DNA from 3 places in the Cytobacillus sp. FSL W7-1323 genome. Region 3 is predicted to be linked to each of the others. Evidence: riboswitches for the same ligand, from Rfam matches in the RefSeq annotation. Region 3 holds a riboswitch; each other region holds the start of a gene.

Region 1 (10,653 bases), 2.1 Mb from region 3:
TATGATTTCTTTCACTGCTTAGTTATTGTTATTGACTAATGTTAACAGAGCCATAAAAATACTTACCTTGTTCAACGAACGATTCCTCAAGTTGAACAAGGTAAGTAAATTTGACCATGATACTGATACTTGAAATTGTCTAGTTTTATCAATAGAATTATAAGGATTTATCATCCACTACTTTAATGGATTTTTTTCATTTCTTTTAATCTTGTAGCATCACCTAATATTTGAATTAAGGATGCATCTTCTATACGTAAATCCCCCTCTATTTCTACTACCCATGTATCATTAGCAATCATCTTCATAATTTCTGCTCCTTCAGGTAATTGCTGTAAGGCAGAGCGTCCATATGCAATCCAACTCGTTTTCGCACTACGCTGTTGATCAAGGGTGGACTCTTCATTAAAAGTATACTCCTGAGCCTTTTCTGATAAATGAATCAAATCTTCTATAATTGCACTTGCTGTTGGATACATACCTGCACCTGGCCCCTGCAAACTAATACTCCCGACAATATCCGCCTCGATATGGATAGCATTTTGCACACCTTCCACCTGATATAAAGGATGGTTACTTTCAACTAACACTGGCCGAACAGCACATTTTACTTGAGAATGAGCGTATTCAATAGTTGCCACGTGCTTGTATCTAAGACCTAATTCATTAAAGAAAGTAATATCTGATTTAGCAATACTCGCAATCCCGTTTCTTTCAATCTGCTCGCTTTTTGGTTTCTCTCCATAAATCAACTCACTTAAGATAGCAGCTTTATAATACGCATCAAAGCCTTCAACATCATTCGTCGGATCCGCTTCCGCATAACCTAATTTTTGCGCTAGCGCCAGAGCATTATCAAATGATAATTGCTCTTCTCTCATTTTAGTTAATATAAAATTAGATGTACCATTCAATATGCCTTCAACCTTCGTTACTTTATTAGCATTTAGTAGTTTTTTTAAAGTTTGAATAATAGGAATACCGCCTGCTACAGTAGCCTCGTAGCCGACTGAGACATGATATTTTTTTGCTAATTCTCTTAAGATATTACTTTTTTCTGCAAACATCTCTTTATTTGCCGTAATTACGTGGCGACCTTTTTCAATCGCACTTTGTAAATAAGTTGCAGCCGGTTCAATACCAACAATTGCATCAATTACTACATCAATATTCTCCAATTGTTGGATTTTTTCATATTGGTTTGTCAACATAACTGACTGATCGGGGGCAGTATGCTTCTTAATGTCCCTCACTAGAATAGCAACAACCTTTACTTCTTCACTTAATAACTTTTGTAAACGCCCTTGATGCTGTTGAATTGTACGGTAAACGCCTTTACCAACAGTACCATAGCCAAGTAAAGCGATATTTATCGTCAAAACCCTTTACCTCCCATTACATCATATTACTGTAATTTTTTACTAAGTTTGGCAAGCTCTCTTGCCTTTAATTCTCTGCGCAATATTTTTCCACTGATTTTTGTTTTAGGTAGTTCTGTGACAATTTCCATTTCTCGTGGGGCAGAATGAGCAGCTAATCTTGTTTTTACAAACCTTCTAATCTCTTCAAGTAGTACATCACTGCCTGTAAATCCTTTTCTTAGGACAATAAAGGCTTTGACGATTTCTCCTCTTAATGCATCTGGTTTTCCAATGACTCCAGCTTCTGCTACAGCAGGATGTTCAATGAGCTTACTTTCAACCTCAAAAGGTCCGATTCTCTCCCCGGAAGAATTGATCATATCATCACTCCTACCTTGGAAGAATATATATCCATCTTCATCTTGAACAGCTAGATCTCCTGATACATACCAACCTTCAAAAGGAAAATATGACTGGTATTTCTCCTCATTCTTCCATACTTCTTTCATGATTCCTGGCCATGGTGCTTTAATTGCTAAGTGACCAATCGACCCTCTTGATTGTTCGACACCATCATCATCGAGGATAGCGATGCTTATACCAGGAAATGGTCGACCCATTGATCCGGGTTTAATTACTTCTGAAGGTAAATTGACAATTAATTGTGCCCCTGTTTCAGTCATCCACCATGTATCATGAATTCTTTTCCCTAACGTTTCTTGTCCCCAATAAATGACCTCAGGATTTAACGGCTCACCAACACTTAATAAATGTCTTAAGTTGGATAAATCATAATCATTTGGTAGGTCATTTCCTTCTGCCATTAACATTCTGTATGCTGTCGGTGCACTATACCATACAGATACTCCAGTTGTTTCTAATGTATGATACCAACCCTTTGCATCAAAGCGGCCACCATTAACAACAATTGTCGCTCTATTTAACCAAGGTGTGAAAATGCCATACACAGTTCCCGTAACCCAACCTGGATGTGCGGTACACCAATACACATCATCATCTTTTAAATCGAGTACCCATTTCCCTGTTTGATATTGATGAACCATCGCTCTATGAGCATGAATAATTCCTTTTGGCTTTCCTGTTGAACCGCTCGTATAGTGGATGTTTAAACCATGCTCGAGATCAACCCACGTCGTGATATCTTCTTCTTTTACTGTTTTCTCTAATTCTTTGATGAGTGAAATTTCTTTTTCACCTAATAATTGTACGTCATCAGCATCAGTAAGAAATATCTTCTCTAAACAAGGCAGTTCGTTCTTTGGTACCCTGTTAAGTAAGTCAGTATCCGTAATCAAAAATCTCCCATCACAATCAGAGATTCTATCTTTTACTGCTTCCTCCATAAATGCTTCAAAAAGAGGACCCGCAATTGCGCCGAGTTTAATGGTGGCAATCATTGTAAAATAACAATCGGGATGTTTAGGTAGAAAAATAAAAACGAAATCACCTTTTTTCACCCCTTGGTTTCTTAAAACGGTGGCGATATGATCCGTTTTTTCTTTAATCTCTGCGAATGTGTATGTCTCTTCATATGAACCATTCACATAATGCAACCCTATTTTGTTTCCATAACCGTCAACCACATGTTTATCAATACATTCATGAGCCATATTGACTAGACCTGATTGGCTCCAGCTAAACTGTTGTTTAACCTCATCCCATGAAATATTTTGACATGCCTCTTCATAGTTTGTTAAGTTGTAATCTCCTTCAATGGGGGCAAGCTGTTGCCGCTCTATCACTGTCATAATTCATTAGCTCCTTTATCTTTAGATTGCTTTCGAATGAGATAAATCTAATAATTGCAAAATCTCATCTTTTAGTGCAGCAAGATCTTTATCTCCTCTTGATCTTGGTTTTGATTTTTCAATTTTTATTTCTTGATATAATTCTCCCGGCTGTCCCCTAAGAATAATAATGCGATCGGCTAAATATAATGCTTCATCAATATCGTGCGTTACTAAGAGGATAGTTGATTGATAGGTTTGCCAGAGATTCAGTAATAAATCTTGTAATTGCATTTTTGTAAAAGCATCTAATGCACTAAACGGTTCATCTAAAAGTAATATTTCTGGTGAGGTAACGAGGGCTCTGGCAATGGCCACCCTTTGCGCCATCCCGCCAGATAAATCTTTCGGGTAATGGTTTTCAAACCCTTCTAGCCCAACGGCTTTAATATATTGCGCTATTTTACTTTGAACTTTTTTTTGTAGACCGAATCCGATATTGTCATAAACTTTTAACCAAGGCATCAATCTAGGTTCTTGGAAAATCATCCCGATTTTCTTATGAACATCATGGACAGTTTCGCCATCTATTACAACCTGGCCATCATATTGTTTATCCAAGCCGGATAATACACGTAAGAGCGTACTTTTACCGCAACCACTTGTTCCTAAGATTCCAATGACTTCACCTTTTTCTACCTTTAAGTCAATATTTTTGAATCCCGTTGTTCCATTTGAAAAAGTTCTAGACACTCGCTCAATTGATAACAATCTTGCCACCTCCTACTTCTTGACGATCGTATCTTGCCAATGCAATGTTTTTGTCTCTAACCCTTTTAAAATGGCATCTGTTATTTTTCCTAATATGGCAAATAAGACGATACTAGAAATAATTAATTCCGGTGCATAAGTGTTTTGGCCATAAACAAGCAAGTAGCCAATACCTGTAGAAGCTCCCATTAATTCAGCTGCAACAACAAACATCCAACCAAGTCCCAATCCGCTTCTCAGCCCTACTAAAAAAGATGGCAAAGCTGCTGGTAAGATAATCTTACAAATTAATTGCCATGAGCTAAAATGATAGATTTTCCCCACTTCAATTAGTTTACGGTCAATTCCTTGAATGCCTGAAACGATATTTAGATAAACTGGGAAGAAAACACCGACAGCGATTAAAACCACCTTGGAAGGTTCCCCAATTCCCATCCAAAGAATAAATAATGGCACCCATGCCAATGAAGGTATGGAACGAAAAGCTTGGATCAGGGGATCTAATAAACTTTCAACTGTTGAAAAGTAGCCAACAGCGGCGCCGATAATTAAAGCTGCAGCAGTGCCAAATAAGAAACCAAGCACAAGGCGATATAATGTAATGCTCGTATGTGTCCATAAACTTCCATCTGTCGTCATTGTCATAAGTGATTGCAAAATGATTGATGGAGCCGGGAGTAAATGAGGAGGGAACACACCGATCCGACTCAAGTACTCCCATGCAAGAATAAGTAAGATTGGCACGATACTTCCAAGTAATACCCTTTGAATACTAGGGTTAATTTTTCTATGCTTCTCCTTACCCTCATTTACTTTGGGGATCGCTATGACTTCCTTCATATTCATTCTCCTTTACCAACCCTATTGAATGACCTCTGTTGAGAAATCTGGGTTTATTAATTCATCAACCACTTTACCTACGTCATCACTCTTAATAATGCCTTCTTCTTTTAAAACCTCACCAGCAGCATTTAATGCTTCTATTTGCACTTCACCAGGTATTGGTTCATTAAAGTCATTTCTCTCTAATTCTTTTTTCGCTACCTCTAGGGTGATTTGTGCTTCTTCTGCCAGTATCTCTGCCGCTTCTTCAGGATTTTCTAATACCCATGTACGAGCTTTTTCATAAAGCTCAATTACTTTTTTCACTTGTTCAGGATACTTCTCAGCAAATTCGCTTCTCACATTTAATGTGCCATAAGTGTTAAAATCGATATTTCGATAAATAAATTCTGTGTCTGCTTCAAGTTCTAATTTAGCCATATGGGGATCTAAACCAGCCCAAGCGTCTACTTGCCCTGTTGTTAATGCCGTTCCACCGTCAGCATGTTGCAAGTTAACGATTTCAACATCCGCTGATGTTAATCCGGCTTCATTTAATGAGCGCAGTAAAAAGATATATGGATCTGTTCCAATCGTTGCTGCTACTTTCTTTCCCTTCAAGTCTTCAACTGATTTGATAGCTGATTCTTTCGGTGCAACTAATGCCGTCCATTCTGGTTTTGAGTATATATAGACTGATTCAATTGGAGCACCATTTGCTTTTGCAATTAATGCCGCTGCACCTGCAGTTGAGCCAAAATCAACACTGCTACTATTAAGAAACTCAAGTGCCTTATTACTTCCTTGACTGAGGACAAACTCAACATCAATATCATCTTCGGCAAACGCTTCTTCTGCCCAGCCGAATTTCTTTAAAACTACACTTGTTGGAGAATAATAGGCATAGTCTAAAACAATTTTTTCTGGTTTTCCTTCGTCATTACTATCATCAGTGCTTGCCTCACTATCTCCGCAAGCACTAATGAATCCAATTGATAAAACGACAATTAAAAATACGAACCATTTTTTCATCGATGACTCTCCTCAATCTCGGTTTTAAATTTCACAAGCAAAGGTTACAATAGAACCTCTTAATCTCTGTGCCTCTTTATATGTGCAGCGATTTTGTACCACTTCAAGTCCGGCTTCTTTTGCTATTTCAACTGCTTTTGGTGAAATGACACCTTCTTGTAGCCAGAAAACTTTCGGTTGGATTTCTACTGCCTCTTTCGCCACTTCTATCGCAGCTTCAGGGCTTCTAAATACTTGCACAATATCAATGGTAAAAGGAATGGATTTTAAATTTGGATATGCCTGTTCACCTAATACTTCTGTTTCTCTTGGATTAACTGGCACGATTTGATAACCTAATCTTTGCATTTTTCTTGCTAAACGGTAACTTGGTCTAGCAGGATTTCCACTTAATCCAACAACAGCTATCCTTTTTGCTCTTTGCAGTTCTTTGCCATCCACATCTTCTTTTAATGAGGATGATTGTAATGCCCATCGAATAACACCTTCATCATTTACTGCTGTTTCTCCTTTTTGTTCTCCCTTCGAAGAAATACCAGTCGCTTCATAGAAGGCTTGATCTAAGTCATTGGTTAAATCTCTAACCGATTCAATCCCAACTGATAAACGTATGAGTTCCTCACTTACACCGCTTTTAATTAAATCTTCTGCACTTAACTGTTGATGTGTGGTTGAAGCCGGATGAATAATGAGTGACTTCGCATCACCTACATTGGCTACATGAGACCACAATGCAATTGTATCTATCACTTTTTTACCCGCATCTCGGCCACCTTTAATACCGAAGTTCACAATGGAACCGAAGCCAGTGTTTAAATATTTCTTCGCGAGTTCATGCGCTGGATGCTCTGCTAAACCTGGATATGCGACCCAATCGACAGCTGGATGAGCGTTTAAGAAATGGGCTATCTTCGCTGCATTTTCCGTATGTTTCTCTATACGTAAATGGAGTGTTTCCAATCCTTGGAGTAAAAGAAATGCACTATGTGGGCTTAAAGATGACCCAAAATCGCGCAGCAACTGAACACGAAGTTTTGTACTAAAAGCGAGTGTACCAAACTCATTCGCATAAACAATACCGTTATAACTTGGATCTGGCTGAGTAAAACCAGGAAACTTATCATGATTCCAATTAAATCGTCCGCCATCAACTACAAGTCCGCCAATTGTTGTTCCATGACCACCAATCCATTTTGTTGCCGAATGAATGACAATATCTGCTCCCCATTGGATTGGTTTGCAAAGATAAGGTGAAGCGAAAGTATTATCAATAATAAGGGGAATATCATTATCATGAGCAATATTTGCAACTGCCTCTACATCTAGGACATGAAGACTTGGGTTCCCAATAATCTCTCCATATAAAGCCTTAGTTTTTGGCGTAATCGCTTTACGGTAATTCTCAGGGTCAGATCCATCAACAAAATGAACTTTAATCCCATATTTCGGAAGTGTTATGGCAAAAAGATTATATGTTCCACCATAAAGGTTCGACGCTGCAACAATCTCATCACCCGCTTGGGCAATATTCATAATTGAAAGAGCTATAGCTGCCATTCCAGATGAAGTCGCTACTGCCGCTACCCCATCTTCTAATAAAGCAATACGTTTTTCTAATACATCTACCGTTGGATTACCGATTCGTGAATAGATATTTCCCGTCTCATCTAATGAAAATAGGCTTTGCGCATGGTCTGTATTATGAAAAACATATGAACTTGTTTGATAAATAGGAACTGCACGAGATCCCGTTGTCGGGTCTGGTGATTGACCTCCATGTAATAAAATCGTCTCATCATCATAAGTGTTAAATTGATTCGTCATTATATACTCTCCTCTACTTTTTAGTCGGATGATTAAAATAAATAACCCCCTCTTCATAAGAAGAGGGGGTTGCCTCATCTTATCTTCCAGACATTTACTGCCTGCAGGATTTAGCACCTTTTCAAGCAATTGCTTGAAGGTTGCCGGACTTCATAGGGCCTGATCCCTCCGTCACTCTCGATAAGAAATATTTTATTTTTTAAAGCGTTAATACTTTAATTACAAATAGAATTATATCCAAAAAATGATTTGTCGTCAATATGAAATCTGAATATATTTTATATTCCAATAAAATATTAGCTCTATCACATAAAAAGCCCTTCTACCTAGAAGAGGCAGAAGGGCTTTGAATTAACGAGCTCACCTTCTCCTTATCTTTGGATAATATCCTCTGAAATTAGCACCATACAAAAGATTGCTGGTTGCCGAGGCTTCTCTGGGTCAGTCCCTCCGCCTCTCTGGATAAGAAGTTCATATTTATTTGTTTAACATCATATACCCTTTTATAGGGAATCGTCAATAACATTTTGAAAATTTATTTATTTTCATCCTGGATAAGCGTCAAAAAATGATACAGTATCTTAGCTGTTAACCCCCATATCACATGACCTTTATAAGTATAAAAAATTTCTTGCATCCTCCGCGTTTGCCATTTATATTTTTCCCCATTAGGAATGAGATGATAGGGAAAGCTACTATTAGGCTCTGGCTTCATCTCAATATAATGAATAGATGGTCCCTCTTTCAAAAAATAAGCAAGTGGTACTGTGAAAATTTGATCCACTTCCTCTGGATTTAGCTTAAGATCACTGATGCTCTCTATTGTGCCTACAAACGGATAAATCACTGTATCATAAGGTGTCACTACATAATCAAGTTCTGAAAAAACAGAGACTTCTCCAATTGGGATACCTAACTCTTCACTGGTCTCCCTTTTTGCCGTCTCTATTAAATCCACATCGTCTTGATCCATTTTCCCCCCAGGAAAGCAAATTTCCCCTGGCTGTCTTCTCATAGATAAAGACCGTACTTCAAACAAAATATGTATTTCTCCATCTTTTTCTATTAGGGGAAGAAGAACAGCGAATTTAACCAATCTGGAGCTACCCAATATATCTGATTGACGATGCTGTATCTCTGATCTTATTTCTTCCAAATCCATGTTAATTACCTCCAAACCACACGACTTAAATCTTTATTTCACTTTCTGCAATCTATCAATCATCCCCATTGTGCAGACATTTAAATCTAAGCCTATTAGCTTCTTATCCTCTGCACTAAGTTCAACATCGTGCGCTGTTAATAAATAATGTTTTACTTGTTCCAACAATTCCGATTGTATGGCTTCTTGCATTTTTATTATGTCATTTCCTTGGAGAAAAACGTCATCTGCAACTGAAGTAAATATAGGTAACCAATAACGAATTTGAGTAAAAACATCCTTTGGTTCAGGGCCCTCACCATAATGCCCAAAAAAGATATGTTGTGGTTGAAGTGATTCGATTTTTTCAACAGAAGATAACATCGCCTCTGGATTAAATTGATTAGGAGAAGTCGATGGCAGAACTAATGGATAACCTTTTCTTGCTATGTTAGGATAAAATACGCCAATTGTATCGCCAGTAAAGAAGCCATTACTTTTCGAATCATGGATTGAAAAGTGGTGCTTTGCATGGCCAGGGGTATCATAGAAAGTTAACAAACGCCCACCGATATCCAATGATTGTCCCTCTTCCATCGCGACTAATCTCTTCTCATCAATTGGCACAATCGGATTAAATAGTTGATCAAAATCATCGCCATATACCATTCTAGCACCAGCAATTAATTTACTAGGGTCAGCTAAATGCCGTTTACCTCTTGGATGAACATATACTTTTGCTTCTGGACATTGTTCTAAGAACAAACCAGTTCCCCCAGCATGGTCTAAATGTACATGAGTGACAATAATATGCTTGATGTCTTCAAGGTTAATGTTCAATTCCTGCATTCCTTCTATAAGATGGGGAATCGAAGGACTAGCACTTGTTTCAATCACTGTTAATTCTTCAGCACCTAATATATACGCCCCCGTACGCTCAGGTGTTTGTAAATCCATTAAATCAATCAGTTTAATATCATTACCTAAATCTTGAATTTTGTGCAAAGGAAACCCCTCCATATTACTCTTTATGAAAATTATGACATAAGTAGATGTAGAGAGCTACTTAAAAGAATTACAGATAAAAGTGCTCAAATCTACATAGGGCTAAGTCAGTTGAGCAAAAAAAAACACAGCATCAATCGCTGTGATATAACTAAAAAGCTCGATTGCTTTGTTCTCATCATTTTTCAAAACCCTGCCTCCGAAACGCTCGTAAGTAAGCTATTACACTTCAGAACTTAGTTGCGAACCTTTCAAAACAGGCTCTCATTAAGCCAACTTTTCCTTCTGTTCTTGTTCTTTAAAAAAGCCTTTCATCGCATGGAATACATCAGCCTTCTGCTTTAAAATATAATAACGGAACAAATCATTTTTTATATTTTTGTATGCTGACATTAAAGTGGAATGGCGGTTATATTGATTCACTTCCCCGTAGCCAAACATACTTGATACTTTCATTAACTCTTCAACAAGTTTTACACATCTTGCATTATCTGAAGTTAAATTATCCCCATCTGAGAAATGGAATGGATATATATTATATCTGACTGGGTTATACTTTTGATCAATTAACTCCAATGCTTTACGATAAGCAGACGAACAGATTGTGCCGCCACTTTCTCCTTTAGAAAAGAAATCTTCTTCTGATACTACCTTTGCTTCTGTATGATGCGCAATAAATTCAATTTCTACCGTTTCATATTTCGTTCGTAAAAACCGAGTCATCCAAAAGAAGAAACTTCTCGCCATATATTTCTCCCAGATACCCATCGAACCACTTGTATCCATCATTGCTAGCACAACTGCTTTCGATTCAGGCTTCACGACTTCATTCCAAGTCTTGAACTTTAAGTCTTCTTGATAAATGGGGTGAAAAGCTGATTTCCCGTGCATCGCATTTCGCTTAAAAGCTGACATCATTGTTCTCTTTTTATCTATATTCCCCATAAGA
Region 2 (10,653 bases), 250 kb from region 3:
AAAAAGAAATATGTTATGCTAATGAAACGATAGTATTCATGAATATAGGTATGATAAAATAGGTGGTGAAAACATGGCACTTACTTTCTATTGGTATCCTAAATGTGGTACTTGCCGAAAAGCGAAAAAATGGCTAGATGAACATGAAATAGCCTATGATGCAATACATATAGTGGAAAATCCTCCATCCCGCAAGGAATTAGAAGATCTTTACAAAAAGAGTGGGTTAGAGCTAAAAAAATTTTTCAACACAAGCGGTCAAAAGTATCGTGAGTTAGGATTAAAAGACCGAGTGAAAACGGCCTCAGAGTCGGAACTGTTAGATTTATTAGCATCGGATGGAATGTTAATTAAACGTCCATTAACAACGGATGGTACGAAAGTAACAGTCGGATTTAAAGAGCTAGAATTTGAACAAAATTGGCTGTAAATGGTGGATGCGCTTTATACGTTTTAAACGATCGTTTATTCGGTCATTAAAATAAACAATTTCCTAAATTAATGGAGGTATGAAACATGAGCACACCTAAAGAATTACGTTATTCAGAAGAACACGAGTGGGTAAAAACAGAAGGAGATAAAGTTCGTATTGGTATTACATACTTTGCTCAATCAGAACTTGGAGATATCGTATTTGTTGAGCTTCCAGAAGTAGGAGATGAAGTAACTGCTGATGAACCGTTTGGTAGCGTAGAATCTGTTAAAACAGTTTCTGAGTTATATGCACCAATTAGTGGTAAAATCGTTGAGATTAACGAAGAACTTAGCGATAGTCCAGAATTTGTGAATGAATCTCCTTACGAGAAAGCATGGATGATTGTTGTTGAGCCATCCGATGCAAGTGAAATTGACAAGCTAATGACAGCTGAACAATATGAAGAAATGACAAAAGAAGATTAATTGTAGTTAAATAAAGAAGGTCAAATCATTAAATGGTTTGACCTTTTTCTAAATTTCTATATAGACATACCAGATGAGTGCTGAAAAGTTTTCAAATGTAAAAAGGCTTACTATTATAAAATATATAAATGATATATATTAGGTGATGAGCATGCATATAGAACATGGCAATAAAGTGATTATTGTTGAAGGTAAATCTGACAAACGAAAAGTGAAAGGACTAATCAGAGAACCTGTAGAGATCTTATGTACAAATGGAACGATTGGCACTTCGAAGTTGGATGAATTAATTGATTATTTAATTGGGAAGGAAGTCTATATATTAGTCGATGCTGACGCATCAGGAGAAAAACTTCGTAAACAATTTAAGAGAGAATTACCAGAGGCAGAGCATATCTATATTGATAAAATGTATCGTGAAGTCGAGGCGGCACCTGCGCATCATTTAGCTACAGCCTTAATAAGTGCAAATATAGATATATATACCGAGTATTTAGATAAAGGATGATAACATGATTGACTGGTCAAACAATGACTTAAATGATTTGATCGCAAGGAAGCAATCCGGCTTATTTTATTTATTCACTCCTATGTGTGGGACATGTCAAGTTGCCGGGAAAATGCTAACAATTACTGAGCAACTGTTGCAGAACCTTCCTATAGGTAAAGCCGACCTGAATTTTTTGCCAGCAGTGGCAGAAAAGTATGAAATTGAAAGTGTACCGTGTTTACTTGTGTTTAAAAAAGGAGAGTTAGTTGATAAGCTTTATGCTTTCCATTCAGTACCTTATTTACTTGAACAAATTCAATCATATGAATTACAGTCTCAATTTTAAAACCACTTATTGTTTAGGAATAAGTGGTTTTCTTATGCTTTTAATCAAGGGGGGTTGCGTAAATGTTTAATTACACCCCTCACTCATTCTAGGCAGATGAATCGATGGGATATTTCTTTTTTCTGTCGATAAGTCTAGCTTTTGACATATTTCTCGGGAAATAGGTTGTGAACATTGTTGGAAATAAATGTTCTGTCAGTTAAAGTCGATAGTTAGGAGAAGGAAATCATTTCTTGGAACAGAATTATAGAATATAAGACGCGGGCTGGGGGTGGTTTCAATAGAGGAACTCATTTATCATTTTAATCAATCTTTAAGAGTAAATGATCATATTTTAATGATGTTAAAGGAACCTATAAGGATTCGAGTAGAATTAGAACAAAATCTAATGTATTTGACATTAGACCGTAAAAGGCTGCTAATTAAACATACTCGCCCATTGAAAAATTATCATATAAACATTCAAACTACTGCTGACCACTTTCATTCTTTGCTTCAAGGGCGTACGAGTCTAAAGAAACAAGTGGATGAAAAGCATATCATCCTTAAGTCGACTTTTAGACAATTATTAAAATTAGATGCCATTTTCGTATTAAATCAAAAATAATCATAAATACATCAAATGTCCTAAAAAAAGATTGACTTCCCAAAAAAAGGTTGTTATTCTATCCTTAGAATAATTAGAAAATTAAATATTCTTATCGAGAGTGGTGGAGGGACTGGCCCTATGAAACCCGGCAACCGGTTGTTTGATACACGGTGCTAATTCCAGCAGAGCATAAAAGCTCTGGTAGATAAGAAGAGATGATAAACCCTCTTCTTTGTGAAGAGGGTTTTTGGTCGTCTTTTCTTTCCAATTTAAAAAAGAGGAGAGATGTAAAATGGCAGAAAAAGAAAAGCAACTTCGATTTGAAACAATTGGTGTTCATGGTGGGCTAAAACCTGATCCAGTAACAGGGGCAAGAGCGGTCCCAATCTATCAAAATAATGCTTATCAATTCCAGAATACAGAGCATGCGCAAGACTTATTTGGCTTAAAAGAAACAGGATATATTTATTCTCGTATTCATAATCCAACGGTTACTGTGTTTGAGGAAAGAGTTGCATTGTTAGAAGGGGGAACAGGCGCATTAGCATTAGCAAGCGGGCAAGCAGCCATTTACTTAGCTCTTCTTAATATTGTTCAAGCGGGTGATGAAATTGTAGCTGCCTCTAATTTATATGGAGGTACATATAATTTATTTACAGTCACTTTACCAAAGTACGGCATCAACGTTAGGCTTATCGATATTAATAATGAAGAGGAACTACGAGCAGCAATCAATGAGAAGACACGAGCTGTATTTGCCGAAACCATTGGTAACCCGAGTTTACAAGTACTAGATATTGAAACAGTTTCAAATATCGCCCATGAACATGGTGTGCCGTTAGTGGTTGATAACACATTTGCAACTCCTTATCTATGTCGGCCGATTGAGCATGGCGCAGATATTGTTGTTCATTCTGCTACGAAATGGTTACTTGGGAATGGGACGACAATGGGGGGGATCATTGTTGACGGTGGTAAATTTGATTGGAACTCAGAGAAGTATCCAGGATTAAGTCAGCCGGATACAAGCTATAACGATTTAGTATATAGTGAGGCACTTGGCCCTGTAGCATATATTACTAAAGCGAGAGTGCAGCTTCTAAGAGATTTAGGTCCAGCACTAAGTGCACAAAGCGCCTTCCAATTTACGTTAGGTTTAGAAACGTTAACGGTTCGAATGAAAGAACATATTGCTAATACGAAAAAAATTGTGCAATATTTAAATAATCACTCTGCTGTTAATTGGGTACTTTATCCGGGCGATGACAACCATCCTAATAAAGAATTAGCAGACAAATATTTATCTAAAGGTGCAGGGGCAGTTGTCGTTTTTGGCATATCTGGTGGGCGTGAAGCAGGTGCGAAGGTTATTAATTCGGTTGAGCTGTTCGCACATGTAGCGAATGTAGGTGATGCAAAAAGTCTTATTATACATCCAGCAAGCACAACGCATCAACAACTTAATCAAGATGGGTTAAAACAAGCAGGTGTACCTGAAGACTTAATCCGATTATCAATTGGAATTGAAAATGTAGAAGATTTGATCGATGATCTTGAATCTGCTATTGAAGCGGCAACCGGTATTGCTTCATTAAATATAAGGGTCTAACAACTATTATTTCAGATTTGACACCTACTTCAATGACATGATACTATTACACAGGTACACAAAAAAATTCAATATATTCATAGTTTGCTCTTATTTAGAGAGGTGGAGGGAAGTGCCCTTTGAAGCCCGGCAACCGTCATTTAATTGAAATGGTGCCAATTCACTCAAAGCATTAGCTTTGAAAGATGAGAGAAAGGAATTTTCATAACAAGCCTTTCTGCTCATAAGCAGGAAGGCTTTTTTTATAAACAATGGATATGCTATAAATGTGTTGGTTTTTCTGGATTGAAGAGGTGAAGTATAAAATGATTTCAATAAAAGATGTAAAAAAGATTTTCTCAACGAAAAACGGGAAAGTAAATGCAGTAGACAATGTTAACCTCGAAATTAACGAGGGTGAAATATTCGGTGTAATCGGATACAGTGGTGCGGGTAAAAGTACATTGATTCGTATGTTAAATGGACTTGAAATCCCGACTGAAGGCGTTGTATCTGTAGCTGGGAATGAAGTTTCTCGCATAAAAGGTGCTAGCTTAAGAAAGGCTAGACAAGAAATAAGCATGATTTTCCAACATTTTAATTTATTGTGGTCTCGAACAGTACGAGAAAACATTGCGTTTCCATTAGAAATTGCTGGTGTACCTAAGAAAGCGCGACTAGAGAGAGTTAATGAATTAATTAAATTGGTTGGACTAGATGGTCGAGAGGATGCCTATCCCTCGCAATTAAGCGGTGGACAAAAACAGCGAGTAGGTATTGCTAGAGCACTTGCCAATAATCCTAAAGTACTGTTATGTGATGAGGCGACAAGTGCTCTAGATCCGCAAACAACTGATAGTATTCTCGACTTACTTGTTGATATTAATGAACGTTTAGGGTTAACTATTGTGTTAATTACGCATGAAATGCATGTCATTCGCAAGATTTGCCACCGTGTGGCTGTCATGGAAGGTGGAAGAATTGTTGAAATTGGCGAAGTGCTAGATGTGTTCCAAAAGCCAAAAGAACCTATTACGAAGCGATTTGTTCAACAAGTGACCGAACCGGAAGAAACGAAGGAAACGATTACACATTTACTGAGTGCTTATCCAAATGGCCAAATTGTTCAACTTGGATTTGTAGGTGGTTCAGCGGAACAACCATTAATCACAAACTTAATTCGCCACTACAATGTAACAGTGAATGTATTACAAGGAAAGATATCCCAAACACAAAGTGGCTCTTACGGTACCTTATTTATTCATATAGATGGAGAGTCGGATGAGGTTACCCGCGCGATTGAATATATTCATTCGCAGAAGGTTGGCGTGGAGGTGATTTCCCATGCTTAATGAATGGCTACCAAATGTGGATTGGGAAAGAATGTGGGAAGCAACAAAAGAAACTTTATATATGACAAGTATTTCTGTTATAGCCACGTTTATTTTAGGAATTATTCTTGGATTACTTTTGTTCTTAACCTCTAAAGGTAATATATGGCAAAATCAGCTAGTTAATAAGATCATTGCGGCATTCGTCAATGTCTTTCGATCCATTCCGTTTTTAATCTTGATTGTGTTATTAATCCCTTTCACAAAAATGATTTTAGGGACAATGATTGGTGAAAATGCAGCATTACCAGCACTCATTATTGGTGCAGCACCTTTCTATGCAAGAATGGTGGAAATTGGCTTACGTGAGATTGATAAAGGTGTCATTGAAGCCTCTAAATCGATGGGTGCAAAAACAAGTACAATTATATGGAAAGTACTCATCCCTGAATCTATGCCAGCGCTTGTTTCGGGTATTACCGTTACAGCGATTGCGCTAGTCGGATATACGGCAATGGCAGGTGTCATAGGTGCAGGAGGATTAGGGAACCTTGCCTACTTAGAAGGTTTCCAAAGAAGTAGATATGACGTTGTATGGATTGCAACGATTATTATCTTAATTATCGTGTTTATCATCCAAATGATTGGTGATTTGATTACTTCCAAACTAGACAAACGATAGGAGAGCTAAAAAAATGAAAAAATGGTTATCTGTTTTAATGATTGCAGCTGTTGTATTATTTATTGCTGCCTGTGGATCTTCAGATGAAGGTAGCGAAGGATCTGATGAAGGAACAAAAACATTAAAAATTGGGGCATCTAACGTACCGCATGCTGAAATCCTTAATGAAGCAAAACCTTTATTAGAAGAAAAAGGAATTGAGCTGGATATCACAACGTTCCAAGATTATATTGTACCGAACCAAGCGTTAGAGGGTGGCGATATTGATGCGAACTATTTCCAACATATCCCTTATTTAGAATCTCAAATGGCTGAAAATGATTATGATTTTGTTAATGCTGGTGGTGTTCATATCGAGCCAATTGGTGTTTATTCACAAGAATATGATAGCTTAGATGATCTTCCAGAAGGAGCAACAGTTATTATGAGTAGCTCTGTACCTGACCATGGTCGTATTTTGACAATGTTAGAAAAGGAAGGTTTGATTACACTAAAAGCTGATGTCGATAAAACGACAGCGACAATTGATGATATTGAGGAAAATACGAAAAATCTAAAGTTTGATACGGAGTATGAAGCAGCACTTCTTCCACAAATATATAATAATGGAGAAGGTGACGCAGTTCTAATTAACTCTAACTATGCAATTGATGCTGGCTTAAATCCAGTGGAAGATGCAATTGCACTTGAAGAAAGTGATTCTCCATATGTGAATGTAATCGCAGTTAGAGCTGGGGATGAAGACAAAGAAGAAATAAAAGCACTACTAGAAGTATTACACTCTGAAGAAATCCAAAGTTTCATTGAAGAACAATATGAAGGTGCAGTTGTACCTGTTACTGAATAATAGAAATTTATTAAAGAAGTCTACTTAGTTGTAGGCTTCTTTTTTTTGTAAGGCGATGTAAAAGATACATCCACTGAGTCAATCACCTTTTGGGGCTAACTAGGACAATTGATGGAGATAAGGTAGATGGCTTTTGAAGAATCCCTGAATTTGATTTGATAGAAACAAGAAGTGAGGAAAATTTGTATTATTAAGAAAGAAAATGATAAATATAATTTACAAGCTTTTCCCCATGATCGGTTTTCAGCGTACATCAAGGTTAAGGATACGAAAAATTGCTAATAAAAGCGGCTTGCGAACGAGAGAGAAAATTGCAAAGATAGCAGAACAAAAACCGATTAGATCGTATATCAGAAGTTGAAAATAAAAATCTTAATAAAAAACAAATAATAATTCTCTGTATATTGCTTAATCTTACAAAGGTGACCTTAACTGTTGATTAGAGGTGTTTTGCACAGACAAAATAGTCATTCCTAACCTTTGTATGAGTAAAGGTGAATATTTGTAAGTATTGACCCATGAATTTATGAATAAAAGAGGTGGATAAAACCAATCACGATAAATTCAGTAAAAAAGCGTATTTTCGTGTTTTATCGTGTTTGAGTCGGGTAAGTTTATAGTGTAGTATTTTTATTGTAATCATTATAACGCTTTAAACGGCGAAAATTTGAAAGGATTGATTCATTATTAGTCAGCTACAGCTGAATTACACAAGCGAAATGGAAAAGGCCATGCACGGAGCATATGGAGTAGGTTATGAAACGTATTGCCAAAGACAGGATGTAAGGATGCGCGTAGAAAAACAGCGTGAAAAAGATTACTTAAAGAGTCAAAGAATTGTTGCCGATATCGAACGTAAAGCACATGCTTAAATAAAGAGGAGAGCTGTCAGTTAGACGGCTCTTTTTGTATATAATAAATGAAAATGAGATTTAATTACGTCAATGTTAAGGTGGCGTGAAACCATATATTGTGTAAAAATTTGGTTTCTTTTGTTTATATAATGGCTTATGAACAAGATGATTATGCCGATTTTAATTTGGACATAAATGCAAGTAGAAAAGAACTTAACAATAAGTCATATATAAATAGAAGAAAAATGAGTTATTTTCGCTAAATTTAGTGTAGAATAATGGATGGTGATAGGTTTACAACATATACATAGTGGAAATATCGTCTAATATGTGCAAAGAGTTGATATCACATTTAATTTGTTATAAGATTGTAATGAGAATAAAGTGAGAATTAAACTAGAAATGAGATTTGACTTAACAGTGCAAATCTTTTTTATTACGGAGGTATAAACATGGCATCTACATTAACAATTAAAGACCTTCATGTTGAAATTGAAGGAAAAGAGATTTTAAAAGGTGTTAACCTTGAGATAAAGGGTGGAGAAATCCACGCAATTATGGGTCCTAACGGAACAGGTAAATCAACATTATCTTCCGCAATTATGGGACATCCGAAATATGAAGTAACAAAAGGAAGTATTATTTTAGATGGTGAAGATGTACTTGAAATGGAAGTAGATGAGCGCGCGCGCGCAGGTCTATTCCTAGCAATGCAGTACCCAAGTGAAATCAGTGGCGTAACAAATGCAGATTTTTTACGTTCCGCAATTAATAGCCGTCGAGAAGAAGGCGAAGAGATTTCTCTAATGAAATTCATTCGTAAAATGGATAAAAACATGGAGTATCTTGAAATGGATACAGATATGGCCCAACGTTACTTAAACGAAGGCTTCTCTGGTGGGGAGAAAAAACGTAATGAAATCCTACAGATGATGATGATTGAGCCTAAAATTGCGATTCTTGATGAAATTGATTCTGGATTAGATATCGATGCATTGAAAGTCGTTTCTAAAGGGATTAATGAAATGCGCGGTGAGGAATTTGGTTGCTTAATTATTACTCACTATCAACGTCTATTAAACTACATCACGCCTGATCACGTGCATGTAATGATGCAAGGTCGTGTCGTTAAGTCTGGTGGACCAGAATTAGCACAAAGACTAGAAGCTGAAGGTTATGACTGGATTAAAAAAGAATTAGGTATTGAAGACGAATCAGTTGAGCAAGAAGCGTAAGTTAGGAGGATCACTATGTCAACAGAAATAAAGTTACCATTTGATAAAGAATACGTACATTCTTTTTCAAAAGATATGGGCGAGCCTGCATGGATGACAGATCTCCGTGTAAACGCACTGGAGAAAGCTGAAGATCTTCCAATGCCTAAGCCTGATAAAACAAATATTTCAAAATGGAATTTCACTCAATTTGATAAGCATATCGTGGGAAGTGAAGATTACTCTTCATTAACTGACTTGCCAGAAGAAGTAAGAAGCTTAATCAATTTAGAATCAGCTGACCAAAATTTATATATTCAGCGTAATAATCGTCCGGCATATATCTCTTTATCAAAGACAGTTCTAGATCAAGGTGTTATTTTCACCGACATCTTTACTGCTGCTAGAGAGCACGGAGAGCTGTTACAAAAATATTATATGACAGATGGGGTAAAGGTTGACGAACATAAGTTAACAGCTTTACATGCTGCACTGATGAATGGTGGCGTATTTGTCTATATTCCTAAAAATGTAGAAATCAAAGAGCCACTACACTCTGTATTTATTCACGACGATCAAGAAGCAAACCTATTCAATCATGTATTATTGGTTGCTGAAGATAATAGTTCTGTTACTTATGTAGAAAACTACATTTCAACAATGGAAGAAAGCAAAGGCATTTTTAACATCATTTCCGAAGTTGTTGCTAATACAAATGCAAAAGTAACTTATGGAGCGGTAGACACTTTATCTGCTGGAACTACTGTATATGTGAATCGTCGCGGAGTTGCTGGCCGAGATGCACGTATTGAATGGGCATTAGGCTTAATGAATGATGGCGATACAGTATCTGATAATAAAACGAATTTAATCGGCGATGGTTCATATGGAGATATGAAAACAGTCGTTGTAGGTCGCGGGAAACAAACGCAAAACTTTACAACAAACATCGTACACTTTGGTAAAGCATCTGAAGGTTACATCTTAAAACATGGTGTAATGAAGGATGCAGCTACTTCCATCTTTAATGGAATTGGTAAAATTGAGCACGGAGCGACAAAGGCAAATGCAGAACAAGAATCTCGTGTATTAATGTTAAGCGAAAAAGCACGTGGAGATGCGAATCCAATTCTATTGATTGATGAAGATGATGTAACAGCTGGTCACGCAGCTTCTGTTGGTCGTGTCGACCCGTTACAATTATATTATTTGATGAGTCGTGGTATTTCACAAAAAGAAGCAGAACGCCTTGTTATTCATGGCTTCCTTGCTCCAGTAGTTAATGCTCTTCCTATCGAAGGGGTTAAAAAGCAATTAACAGCTGTGATCGAAGGGAAAGTTCAATAATGAATGCAAAAGAGATTCGCGAGCTATTTCCAATACTAAATCAAGAAGTCAATGGCCATCCATTAGTGTATTTAGATAGCGGTGCTACATCACAAAAACCAATTCAAGTGATTGAAGCGGTACAAAAATATTATCATAACGATAATTCAAATGTTCATAGAGGTGTACACACTTTAGGTACAAGGGCTACTGACGGCTATGAAGGCGCCAGAGAAAAAGTCCGCAAGTTTATCAGGGCAAAATCCACTGAAGAAATTATCTTTACTAGAGGAACAACGACTAGTATAAATAAAGTGGCTGCAAGCTATGCGAGAGCGAATCTTTCAGAAGGGGATGAGATTGTTATCTCCTATATGGAGCACCATAGTAATATTATTCCTTGGCAACAAGTGGCTAAGGAAACTGGTGCAACATTAAAATATTTACCATTACAAGAAGATGGAACAATTGCTCTGAGTGATGTTT
Region 3 (10,653 bases):
AGCGGCTTCAGTTGTTACGTGGGGTGGTGTTAGCGATATGTTCCTCACATATGAAGAAAGAGTGGACTTGCGTAAAATGATGAAACGAGTCATCGGTGGAACGCCTCATAAATACCCAGAAAGATATGAATATCGCACACCATTATATGAACTTAATCAACTGCAAGCAAATGTATTAATTATTCATGGTGTCTTAGATCATAATGTTTCTGTCGAGCATGCCTTCCGCTTAGAGAAGCGATTAAAAGAGTTAGGTAAACCTGTAGATACATGGTATTTCAAAGAATATACGCATTATTTTCCGCCAGCTATTAATAGACAAATTGTCCGTGATCTTGGGCGGTGGATGAAAGAACAATAAGCTTTATTGTATAGAGATTGTAAGATACAATAGTAATATAAAACTCGATGAACAAGGAGCAAAACAATTATGGGTATGCCTTTAGAATTAAATACAATGATCGTTACGAAAGGAAGAGAAGAGAGGCTAAATGAAAACCTTTTTACATTAACAAAAGAAGGATACCGCCTCTACCCACTAAATATTCCACTTGAAGTAAAGAAAACAAGAGACGGTGAAATCAGTGGAATGGGAAGCATCCAAAAGTTAGAAATGGAAAATGATTGTACGAAAATCTTTTATCAACTGATTTCGCTAAAAACTACAAATTAAAAATTGGCCCGACTGCTTTTGCAGTGTTGGGCTTATTTTGTATACAAATGTCTATTGAAACTTTGCATGAATATAAGTATTTATTAATCGGTGTCCATCAACAAAAGATCATCGTTTCTTAAGTTAGCAGCTAATTTGTAGACTCATAAAGGGCGAATATTGGATACATAGGAAAGATAGTGAGTGGTGGCTATATGAAACAAGCCGTCGATTGCAACTTGGTGAGATTAGCTAATCGATTGACTTAAGTTAATCGCACTTATTAGAAATCGAAGCCGGTTGAACCGGTATTTTGACCCTCAAAAATAAACAGTGAGTGATGAGTGAAGTGAAATTATTGAAACAAAAAACCTTCGAGTCGGATGCTCGAAGGTTTTTTTAATTAAGCGATAGGACCGCCTTTTTCAGCGATTTCACTAGAGATATTACCGAATTTCTTGAAGTTTTCACGGAATTCATTAGCAAGTTCTTTTGCTTTTACATTATATGCATCTTGGTCTGGCCAAGTTTTGTTAGGCAATAGTACTTCATCTGGAACACCAGTTACATGTTGAGGAATTTCTAAACCGAATACTTGGTCAGTTACTGTCTCAACAGAATTTAGTTCGCCTTCTAGAGCAGCTTCAACCATTGCTCGTGTATAAGCAAGCTTCATACGGCTTCCTACACCATATTCTCCACCAGTCCAACCAGTGTTTACTAGGAATACTTTCGCGTTATGCTCGTCAATTTTTTTACCAAGCATTTCTGCATACTGTTGAGCTGGTAATGGTAAGAATGGTGATCCAAAACAAGTGGAGAAAGTCGCTTGTGGTGAAGTAATACCACGCTCAGTACCAGCCAGCTTAGAAGTGTATCCACTTAGGAAGTGATACATTGCTTGTTCTTTATTCAATTTAGAGATTGGAGGTAATACACCAGAAGCATCAGCTGTTAAGAAGATAATAGTATTCGGGTGACCTGCAATACTCGGGTCAACAATATTGTCAATTGCTTGTAATTGGTAAGCCGCACGCGTGTTTTCCGTTAGCGTATTGTCCGCATAATCTGCTACGCGTGTTTCTTTGTCTAATACAACATTCTCAAGTACAGCGCCAAAACGGATGGCATCGAAAATTTGTGGTTCTTTTTCACGTGTAAGGTCGATACACTTCGCATAGCAGCCACCTTCAATGTTGAATACTCCATTTGGAGACCAGCCATGCTCATCATCACCGATTAAACGACGGTTGGGATCAGCTGATAATGTTGTTTTACCAGTTCCGGAAAGGCCAAAGAATAAAGCAACATCACCTTCGCGGCCAACATTGGCTGAACAGTGCATAGGGAGAATTCCATTTTCAGGAAGCATGTAGTTCATAACAGAGAAAATAGATTTTTTCATCTCACCAGCATACTCAGTACCACCAATAAGTACAATACGGCGTTCGAATGAAACGATGATAAAAGTTTCTGAAGCTGTACCGTCAACTGCTGGGTCTGCTTTGAAATTAGGTGCTGAAATAACTGTAAATTCAGATTCGTGATCTAATAAATCTTCTTCTGTAGGACGAATAAACAATTGGTGTGCAAAAAGGTTATGCCAAGCATATTCATTAATTACTTGGATTGGCATACGGTGTTTTTTATCCGCACCAGCAAATCCTTTGAATACGAAAACTTCTTCTTTCTCTTTTAAGAAAGCAATCACCTTGTTGTATAAGTTATTGAAGACTGCTTCAGAAATTGGTTGGTTCACACTTCCCCAGTCAATTTTATCTTTAGAGCTTGCTTCTTCAACAGTATATTTGTCTTTAGGTGAACGACCTGTATACTTACCTGTTGTCGCGCGAATTGCACCAGTAGATGTAAGAACACCTTCGTTTCTGTTTAATACTTTTTCAACTAGTTGCGGCACAGATAATTGAACTTGGATGTTTTCGCCTTTTAGTAAATCATTTAACTCAGTTATCGATACAGAATTCATCTGATGAATACCTTCCTTTATATAATATTATTTAAGAGATATGCATCTCAGTCGCTATTTGTGATTATTTCTTCAAAAATAGTATAACACATTTATTCATTCAGTCTATACTATATAAATCATTTTTATATAATTAATGAAATTGTCACAAATACAGGCAGTATTCATTATAAATAGCTTTTGCAAATTTAAAAAGGATAATCAGCAAATTTAATGTAATTTTTATATATATTAAGGAAAAAGAACGGTATGATCTTAACTAAAATTATCCGTTATCAAAACTAAAGTTTATAGAGTCGGATATGACAATTTTTACATTGAATTGTTAATGAAAAACATTTGACTATATTCCATGTGTAAGTTATGATGAATCCTTGAACGGATACTCTCTTATCCCGAGCTGGTGGAGGGACAGGCCCTATGAAACCCAGCAACCTGCCAACTACATTTTCATGAGCAAAGGTGCTAACCTGATGCAAGGATTTATTACTCACTATCCTTGAACGATAAGAGTGAAAGGCGCGAATCATTTTGCTTCAACCTTTTCACTAAATCAGAGAAGAGGTTTTTTTTCATGCTTTTTAACATGATGTTGGCGAATACGAGGAGCGGCTTTTGGAATGTACTATTTATGTATGGGAAAAAGACCAACCATTTTATTCTCAATATTCCAAGTTAGCGCATAGGTTATTAAGGGTATGAGATAAACATTGGCCCATAAATAATGAAGATTCAAATAAGGGAATGAGTTCCGTATCAAAAATAAAGACTATAATAAAGTCTTATTGATTCGATAAATAAGGAGGAAGTCAGATGTCAACAAAACGTAGATTGTTTACTTCTGAATCAGTAACTGAAGGTCATCCGGATAAGATCAGTGACCAAATATCTGATGCAATATTAGATGCTATTTTATCACAGGACCCAAATGCGAGGGTTGCTGCGGAAACGTCTGTTACTACAGGTCTTGTATTGGTTGCAGGAGAAATCACTACATCCACATATGTAGATATTCCAAAAATCGTTCGTGAAACCATTAAGGAAATTGGTTATACACGTGCAAAATATGGCTTTGACTCTGAAACATGTGCTGTATTAACTTCTATTGATGAACAGTCAGCTGATATTGCTATGGGTGTAGACCAAGCATTAGAAGCGCGTGAAGGACAGATGACTGATGCAGAAATTGAAGCCATTGGTGCTGGAGATCAAGGTTTAATGTTTGGCTTTGCATGTAATGAAACAAAAGAGCTTATGCCATTACCTATTTCATTAGCTCATAAACTTTCTCGCCGTTTAGCTGAAGTAAGAAAAGAGGAAATCTTACCTTACCTTCGCCCAGATGGTAAAACACAAGTAACAGTAGAATATGATGAAAACAACAAACCTGTACGTATTGATACAATTGTTATCTCTACGCAGCACCATCCAGAAATTAGTTTAGAGCAAATTCAACGCAATTTAAAAGAGCATGTAATTAACCCAGTTGTTCCTACTGAATTAATTGATGAAAACACAAAATACTTCATCAACCCAACAGGTCGCTTCGTTATTGGTGGACCTCAAGGTGATGCTGGCTTAACTGGTAGAAAAATTATCGTTGACACATACGGCGGTTATGCACGTCACGGTGGTGGTGCATTCTCTGGTAAGGATGCAACGAAAGTTGACCGTTCAGCTGCTTACGCAGCTCGCTATGTAGCAAAGAATATCGTTGCTGCTGGACTAGCTGACAAAGCGGAAGTACAATTAGCATATGCAATTGGTGTTGCTCAGCCGGTATCCATCAGTATTGATACATTTGGAACTGGAGTAGTATCTGAGGATGTTTTAGTTAAAGTTGTTAGAAACAATTTTGACCTCCGTCCTGCTGGCATTATCAAAATGCTTGATTTACGCCGTCCGATTTACAAGCAAACAGCCGCTTATGGACATTTTGGTCGTACAGATATTGATTTACCTTGGGAGCGCACAGATAAAGCGGAAGAATTGCGTAAGGAAGCTTTAAAATAAATTAGAAAATTATGGCTGTAGAAAACTCCTTTAATGAGTTTTCTACAGTTTTTTTATGTGGAAAAGGGGCTATCGTTAAATTTTAATAAACGTACAATTGAGCCAAAGCGATTAGCTCGTACTTCAAGAAGTGGAATAGCCAAAGATAGAAGAGTAAAAGTCGTTTTTTTAGATATTACAGTAGCAAATAAATATAATATTTTAAGCCCCCTAATAATGGACAAAAACCCTTAAGGAAACGATTTCATATAAAATTAAAATAATTGTCATCTTTTCGTCTTAAATTGAGGGTAAAGAATAAACATCCTTAAGTATATGAAGAAGTAAACATGAACATACTGCCTAGCATAAATCATTCCATTTTTTTTTCGAAAGGTGAAACTTTTTAAAATAACTTATCGTCTATACAAGGTATGGGAAAAAATACAAACTAGATGAAATAAAAAGTAGGTGACGTACATAATGTGTGGTTTTATTGGTTGTATACATGATCAAGCACAAAAAGTACAAGAAGCAGATAAGCAATTTGAGAATATGAATAACATTATTACTCATCGTGGACCAGATGATTCAGGATATTATCGTGCAGACCATATCCAATTTGGCTTCCGTCGATTAAGTATTATAGACATTGAAAGTGGTCATCAACCACTGACTTATGACAATGGTAAATACTGGATTATTTTTAATGGAGAAGTTTATAACTATGTTGAACTACGTGAGGAATTAATCAATAAAGGACTAACTTTTGAAACTAATTCGGATACTGAAGTGATTATTGCTTTGTACAGTTATTACAAGGAGAAGGCGGCAGAAAAGCTGAGAGGTATGTTTTCCTTCGTTATTTGGGATAAAGAAAAGCAAGAAGTTTTTGGAGCGAGAGATCCTTTTGGAATCAAACCATTCTATTATTTTGAAGATGGTGAAACCACTTATTTTGCCTCTGAAAAGAAAAGTATCCTGTTGGCATTAAAAAACGATGTCATTAATTATGATGCTTTGCAGTATTATATGACTTATCAATTTGTACCTGAACCGATGACAATGTCGGTGGGTATAAAGAAACTTGAGCCAGGTCATTATTTCAAGAAGAAAATCGGTGGATCTATGCATATCCAGCGTTATTGGAAAGCACATTTCCAACCTGTACAAAAAGAAGAATCTCAGTTTATTAAAGAGATTCAAGATGTTTTAACTGACTCAGTTAAAATGCATATGCGCAGTGATGTACCCGTAGGTTCGTTTTTATCCGGCGGGATTGATTCTTCTATTATTGCATCAATAGCAAAACAGTTTCACCCTAATATTAAAACGTTTTCAGTAGGTTTTGAAAGAGATGGTTTTAGTGAAGTGGATGTGGCTAAAGAAACAGCTGAAAAACTAGGTGTTGAAAATATAAGCTATATCATCTCTCCAGAAGAATATATGCAAGAAGTTCCAAAAATTATGTGGCACACGGATGATCCATTAGCGGACCCTGCTTGCGTTCCACTTTACTTTGTCGCAAGGGAAGCAAGAAAACATGTAACGGTGGTATTATCAGGCGAAGGTGCTGATGAATTGTTTGGTGGATATAATATATATCGTGAACCACAGGATTTGGAAATTTTTAGTAAAATGCCTTCGGCAGGAAGAAAGTTATTGCGTACCCTTTCTCGAATCATGCCAGAGGGGATGAGGGGTAAGAGCTTTATTGAACGAGGAACGACGCCAATGGAAGAACGCTACATTGGCAATGCGAAAATGTTCTTAGAACATGAAAAAAGAGAATTATTGCAGGTTTATAATGAGAAGAATGATTTTAAAGATATTACCCGTCCATTATATGCTGAAAGTGCAGCCTATGATGCGGTTAATCAAATGCAGTATATTGATATTCATACTTGGATGCGCGGAGATATTCTTTTAAAAGCAGATAAAATGACGATGGCACATTCATTAGAATTGAGGGTACCATTCCTTGATAAAGAGGTCTTTAATGTGGCTTCAACCATCCCAACTCATTTAAAAACGTCTCATCAAACAACGAAATATATCCTTCGTAAGGCAGCGGAAGGTATTGTGCCGGAACATGTGTTGAATCGTAAAAAGTTAGGCTTCCCGGTCCCTATCCGTCATTGGTTAAAAGATGAGATGTATGATTGGGCGAAAACGTTAATTAAAGAAAGTCATACAGATTATTTAATTAATAAAGAGTATGTAGTAAACTTACTTGAAATGCATGCACAAGGAAAAGCAGATTATAGTAGGAAAATCTGGACGGTACTTATGTTTATTGTGTGGCATGATGTGTTTATTGAAAAGAAATATGATTTTGAAAAGCAATTTATTTCAGCAACAACAGCACACCTTTAAGTCAACAACTGTGAAAAAGAATGAAAACCCGAACTGAGTTCGGGTTTTCTTGTTGTTAAAGTAAAAAAATTCTAAATGTCTTAACTGTACTTTACTAATTTAAATAAGTAATTGCCTGCCTGCCCATTTGTTCCCAACCGGCCTGGAACTCTTTGATAGGTGCTTTCTTATTTTTTATATTAGAGAAGGGGTCATTAAAGTATATATATTGTTCATCGTATCCAGTCACTAAAACGGAATGTTCTTTATACGTAATGTCAATTACGCCGCTTGGTGTGTGCCATGTCTGAAAATAAGCATCAGGCAGTTCATTGTATTTCGTATTAATGATCACCCAGACAGGCTTCTCATTAGAGAGATGTGTTTTGATTGACGAAAAGTCATCACCAGTAAAATCATGAATCCTCTCTGGTAAATAGTTTTCTGCCAGCTCTTTAATAGGCGTATGGTAAACACCGAGACCTCGATTGTTAAAAGAGTACATATCGCCAATAAAACCGTCATTGGGGTGACCATAATAAATCTTGCCATCTTTTTTTTCAAAGGTTGCAGGGTTTTTCCTAATTTCTTTAGCTAAAGTCATTTTATCCACAGTTACGCCTGCGTGGTTGAGTAACATCGCAAGGCTTGTAACCTCACATCCGCGAGGGAGTTCTGGAAATTGTGATATGACCGGAATGTCTAATAATACTTGTTGTTTTATTTTTACGATAAATTCTTCATTGTTTGTTCCTTCCGCCCATTTGTTCTCTCGGAAAAGGGCAGCATCAGCGTGTTCCGTTGTTGCTTTCGGAGAAGGAAGAAGGAAGATTAAAATAAGAAGAAGGATAAGCAGTTGTTTAGCACCATTTTTTAGCAGTTTAATAAATAAATAAACTAACAAAATTAATGCCAATACAATAATAAATTTCAACAATTACACCACCTAAAAAATGTCTTCCACTTATTATCGGCGATTGAGCAGAATTTATCAGAAGTTATTGCCTTTCTTTTTTTTGTGCTTTGTAATACTGCCCTTTCTCAGCATATTCTCGTATAATCCGTTCCATATCCTTTTTATCATCGTCATTTAATTCACGCACTACTTTTGCTGGACGACCAAATGCTAAAGTGTTTGGAGGGATGATTTTACCTTGAGGAACAAGACTACCTGCTCCGATAAATGCACCTTCACCAATTTCTGCTCCATCTAAGACGATAGAACCCATGCCAATTAATGCTTTTTTTCTTATTTTACAACTATGTAAGATAACTTGGTGTCCAATTGTTACTTCATCTTCCAGGATGAGTGGGTTATTAGGGCTTTGGTGAAGAACTGAATTGTCTTGTATATTCACTCTTTTTCCAATATAAGTGGGTGCAACATCACCGCGGATGACTGTATTGAACCAAACGCTTGATTCTTCGCCAATTTCTACATCACCCGTAATAGTTGTATAATCAGCAATAAATACATCATCAGCAATTTTGGGTTGTTTGTCATGAAAAGGATAAATCATTGTTATCATAGCTCCTTTTTACCTTAGTCAATTTAGAATGACTGTTTTCTAGCCATTCTGTTCTTTTTTAATATTATATCATGGAGAAATCATGAGAAATCGTGAAGATTTTTAAAAGGTAGGATATAATAAAGGGTAACAAACTTGAACGAAACAGAATTGTTTTTAGGAGGATCAGACGATGTGGAAATGGGAAGCTGAGGGTGAGGCAAAAGGTGTGATTGTGATGGTTCATGGGGCAATGGAACATCACGGCAGGTATGGTTGGTTAATAGAAATGTGGAGAGTATCAGGATTTCACGTTGTTATGGGTGACCTTCCGGGTCAAGGAATGACGACTAGATCACGAAGAGGGCATATTGATTCTTTTCAAGAGTATCTTATTGAAGTAAAGGATTGGATACAAGCTGCTTACACCTTTGATTTACCTGTTTTTCTTTTAGGTCATAGTATGGGTGGTTTAATAACAATACGCTTGTTACAAGAAGAAAGATTAAAGCTTGCGGGCGTCATTCTTTCATCTCCATGTTTAGGGCTTATGAAAAATCCACCAAAGCTACTCGAGCTTGCGTCGTATCCTTTAAATAAAATTGCTCCTACATTGAGAGTCAATTCGGGGTTAACTATTGATATGGCAACAAGGAATGCTGATGTAAGAGAAATGGATGTAAATGACACACTGTATATTACCAAAGTGTCTGTACGATGGTTTCGTGAACTACACCAAACAATCAATTTGGCATTTGAAGATATAAAAAAGGTGCAAGATGTTCCTTTACTGGTTATGCAAGGTGGGGATGACAAAATCGTTAATAAAGTTCCTGTTAAACAATGGTTCAATAAAGCTCCGTTTACTGAGAAACGTTTTAAAGAATGGCCAAAATGCTATCATGAAATCTTTAATGAGCCGGAGAGGGAAGATGTATTTGATTACGCAAAGGATTTTGTAATGAGTAGTTTGCGGTCTATCGGGTATATCGTATAGTAAAGAGTAAAGGGAGTCCATGTAATGAATGTTCCAACAATGCCGATCAGCTTAATGACAAATGCATATAAAAAAGTGATGCCTGCTGTGAATGAGGAGTTAAACAAATGGCGCAAATTGGCGGAATCAATCCCCAATGATGAATTAAAGTCACAAGCACTTTCTAGCATAAAAGATAAAACCTTTCATTGTGAGGGTGGGGCCATCATGTCACTTTTGGCCGTTGATGACTATCGTCAAGTCATAACGTTTATTGTTGCCTATCAAACCATTAGTGATTACTTAGATAATCTATGTGATAGAAGTACATCGATGGACCCTAAAGATTTTACGGCAATACATGAAGCGATGCGTCACTCATTGTTAATCGATGAGCAGTTACCTAAGGTGAATTATTATCGTTATCGGGATGACCAGGAGGATGGTGGCTATCTGTTAGCATTAGTGATGACTTGCCGTAAAGTTTTAGCTTCTATGGAAAATTATTCATTGATCAAAACTTATTTGACAGAGCTTTGTCGTTATTATTGTGATTTGCAAATACATAAACATGTGGCAATTGAGGAAAGAGTTTCTCGCCTGCAATGTTGGCATAAAGAACATCAAGATATCATCCCACCTATGAGCTGGTATGAATTTTCTGCTTGTTCGGGTTCTACACTCGGTATTTTTTGCTTAGTTGCTTATGCAACGAGAAGGGACTATAAGGAAAGTTACGGGGAGATTATACGTAATGGGTATTTTCCATATATACAAGGTCTGCACATTTTATTAGACTATTACATTGATCAAGAGGAAGATAAGGAAGCCGGAGATTTAAACTTTTGCTTTTATTATGAAGATGAAAAAGAATTATTTGAGCGCATACGTTATTTTGTAAAGTGTGCAGATGAGCATACGGACAAGCTTCCTCATAAACGATTTCACCTTTTAATTAATCGAGGATTATTAGGGTTATACTTATCGGATGAAAAAGTCGGGAGAGGACAACAAATGAAAAAACTAGCAAGAAAGATGATTAAATCTGGTGGATTCTCAAGCCTCTTTTTTTATATTAATGGTCGTGCCTATCGCGCATTAAAAAGTAGGCAGGGGGTTGTGCGTTCATGAATCGCGCGGTTAATAGCTTAAAATCATGTCTAACGATAAAATTTGCAGAATA

The links. A riboswitch is a leader RNA that binds a small molecule or an ion and turns the genes downstream of it on or off. The one in region 3 is predicted to bind S-adenosylmethionine.
Region 1: linked by a shared signal. The riboswitch ahead of MKX67_RS07370 (PLP-dependent aspartate aminotransferase family protein) and the one ahead of metK (methionine adenosyltransferase) in region 3 are both predicted to bind S-adenosylmethionine.
Region 2: linked by a shared signal. The riboswitch ahead of MKX67_RS19365 (O-acetylhomoserine aminocarboxypropyltransferase/cysteine synthase family protein) and the one ahead of metK (methionine adenosyltransferase) in region 3 are both predicted to bind S-adenosylmethionine.

Annotation. Positions count from the first base shown of each region.
Region 1 covers NZ_CP151998.1:1,411,350-1,422,002, reverse strand. Annotated here, with positions in the region: gene MKX67_RS07395 (homoserine dehydrogenase) at 183-1,379, opposite strand; gene acsA (acetate--CoA ligase) at 1,406-3,130, opposite strand; gene MKX67_RS07385 (ABC transporter ATP-binding protein) at 3,152-3,880, opposite strand; gene MKX67_RS07380 (ABC transporter permease) at 3,893-4,720, opposite strand; gene MKX67_RS07375 (aliphatic sulfonate ABC transporter substrate-binding protein) at 4,742-5,734, opposite strand; gene MKX67_RS07370 (PLP-dependent aspartate aminotransferase family protein) at 5,759-7,558, opposite strand; SAM riboswitch class I at 7,635-7,745, opposite strand; SAM riboswitch class I at 7,927-8,027, opposite strand; gene MKX67_RS07365 (CoA pyrophosphatase) at 8,094-8,720, opposite strand; gene MKX67_RS07360 (MBL fold metallo-hydrolase) at 8,754-9,704, opposite strand; gene yhbH (sporulation protein YhbH) at 9,972-10,653, opposite strand, start outside.
Region 2 covers NZ_CP151998.1:3,808,078-3,818,730, reverse strand. Annotated here, with positions in the region: gene MKX67_RS19390 (arsenate reductase family protein) at 74-430, shown strand; gene gcvH (glycine cleavage system protein GcvH) at 517-900, shown strand; gene MKX67_RS19380 (toprim domain-containing protein) at 1,052-1,408, shown strand; gene MKX67_RS19375 (thioredoxin family protein) at 1,413-1,736, shown strand; gene MKX67_RS19370 (hypothetical protein) at 2,008-2,343, shown strand; SAM riboswitch class I at 2,432-2,537, shown strand; gene MKX67_RS19365 (O-acetylhomoserine aminocarboxypropyltransferase/cysteine synthase family protein) at 2,618-3,934, shown strand; SAM riboswitch class I at 4,022-4,126, shown strand; gene MKX67_RS19360 (methionine ABC transporter ATP-binding protein) at 4,240-5,265, shown strand; gene MKX67_RS19355 (methionine ABC transporter permease) at 5,258-5,926, shown strand; gene MKX67_RS19350 (MetQ/NlpA family ABC transporter substrate-binding protein) at 5,940-6,773, shown strand; gene MKX67_RS19345 (hypothetical protein) at 7,505-7,645, shown strand; gene sufC (Fe-S cluster assembly ATPase SufC) at 8,080-8,862, shown strand; gene sufD (Fe-S cluster assembly protein SufD) at 8,878-10,188, shown strand; gene MKX67_RS19330 (cysteine desulfurase) at 10,188-10,653, shown strand, end outside.
Region 3 covers NZ_CP151998.1:3,561,117-3,571,769, reverse strand. Annotated here, with positions in the region: gene MKX67_RS17915 (prolyl oligopeptidase family serine peptidase) at 1-361, shown strand, start outside; gene MKX67_RS17910 (DUF2584 domain-containing protein) at 431-673, shown strand; gene pckA (phosphoenolpyruvate carboxykinase (ATP)) at 1,056-2,639, opposite strand; SAM riboswitch class I at 3,027-3,152, shown strand; gene metK (methionine adenosyltransferase) at 3,453-4,652, shown strand; gene asnB (asparagine synthase (glutamine-hydrolyzing)) at 5,115-7,007, shown strand; gene MKX67_RS17890 (C39 family peptidase) at 7,102-7,920, opposite strand; gene MKX67_RS17885 (gamma carbonic anhydrase family protein) at 7,985-8,506, opposite strand; gene MKX67_RS17880 (alpha/beta hydrolase) at 8,688-9,491, shown strand; gene MKX67_RS17875 (tetraprenyl-beta-curcumene synthase family protein) at 9,516-10,601, shown strand.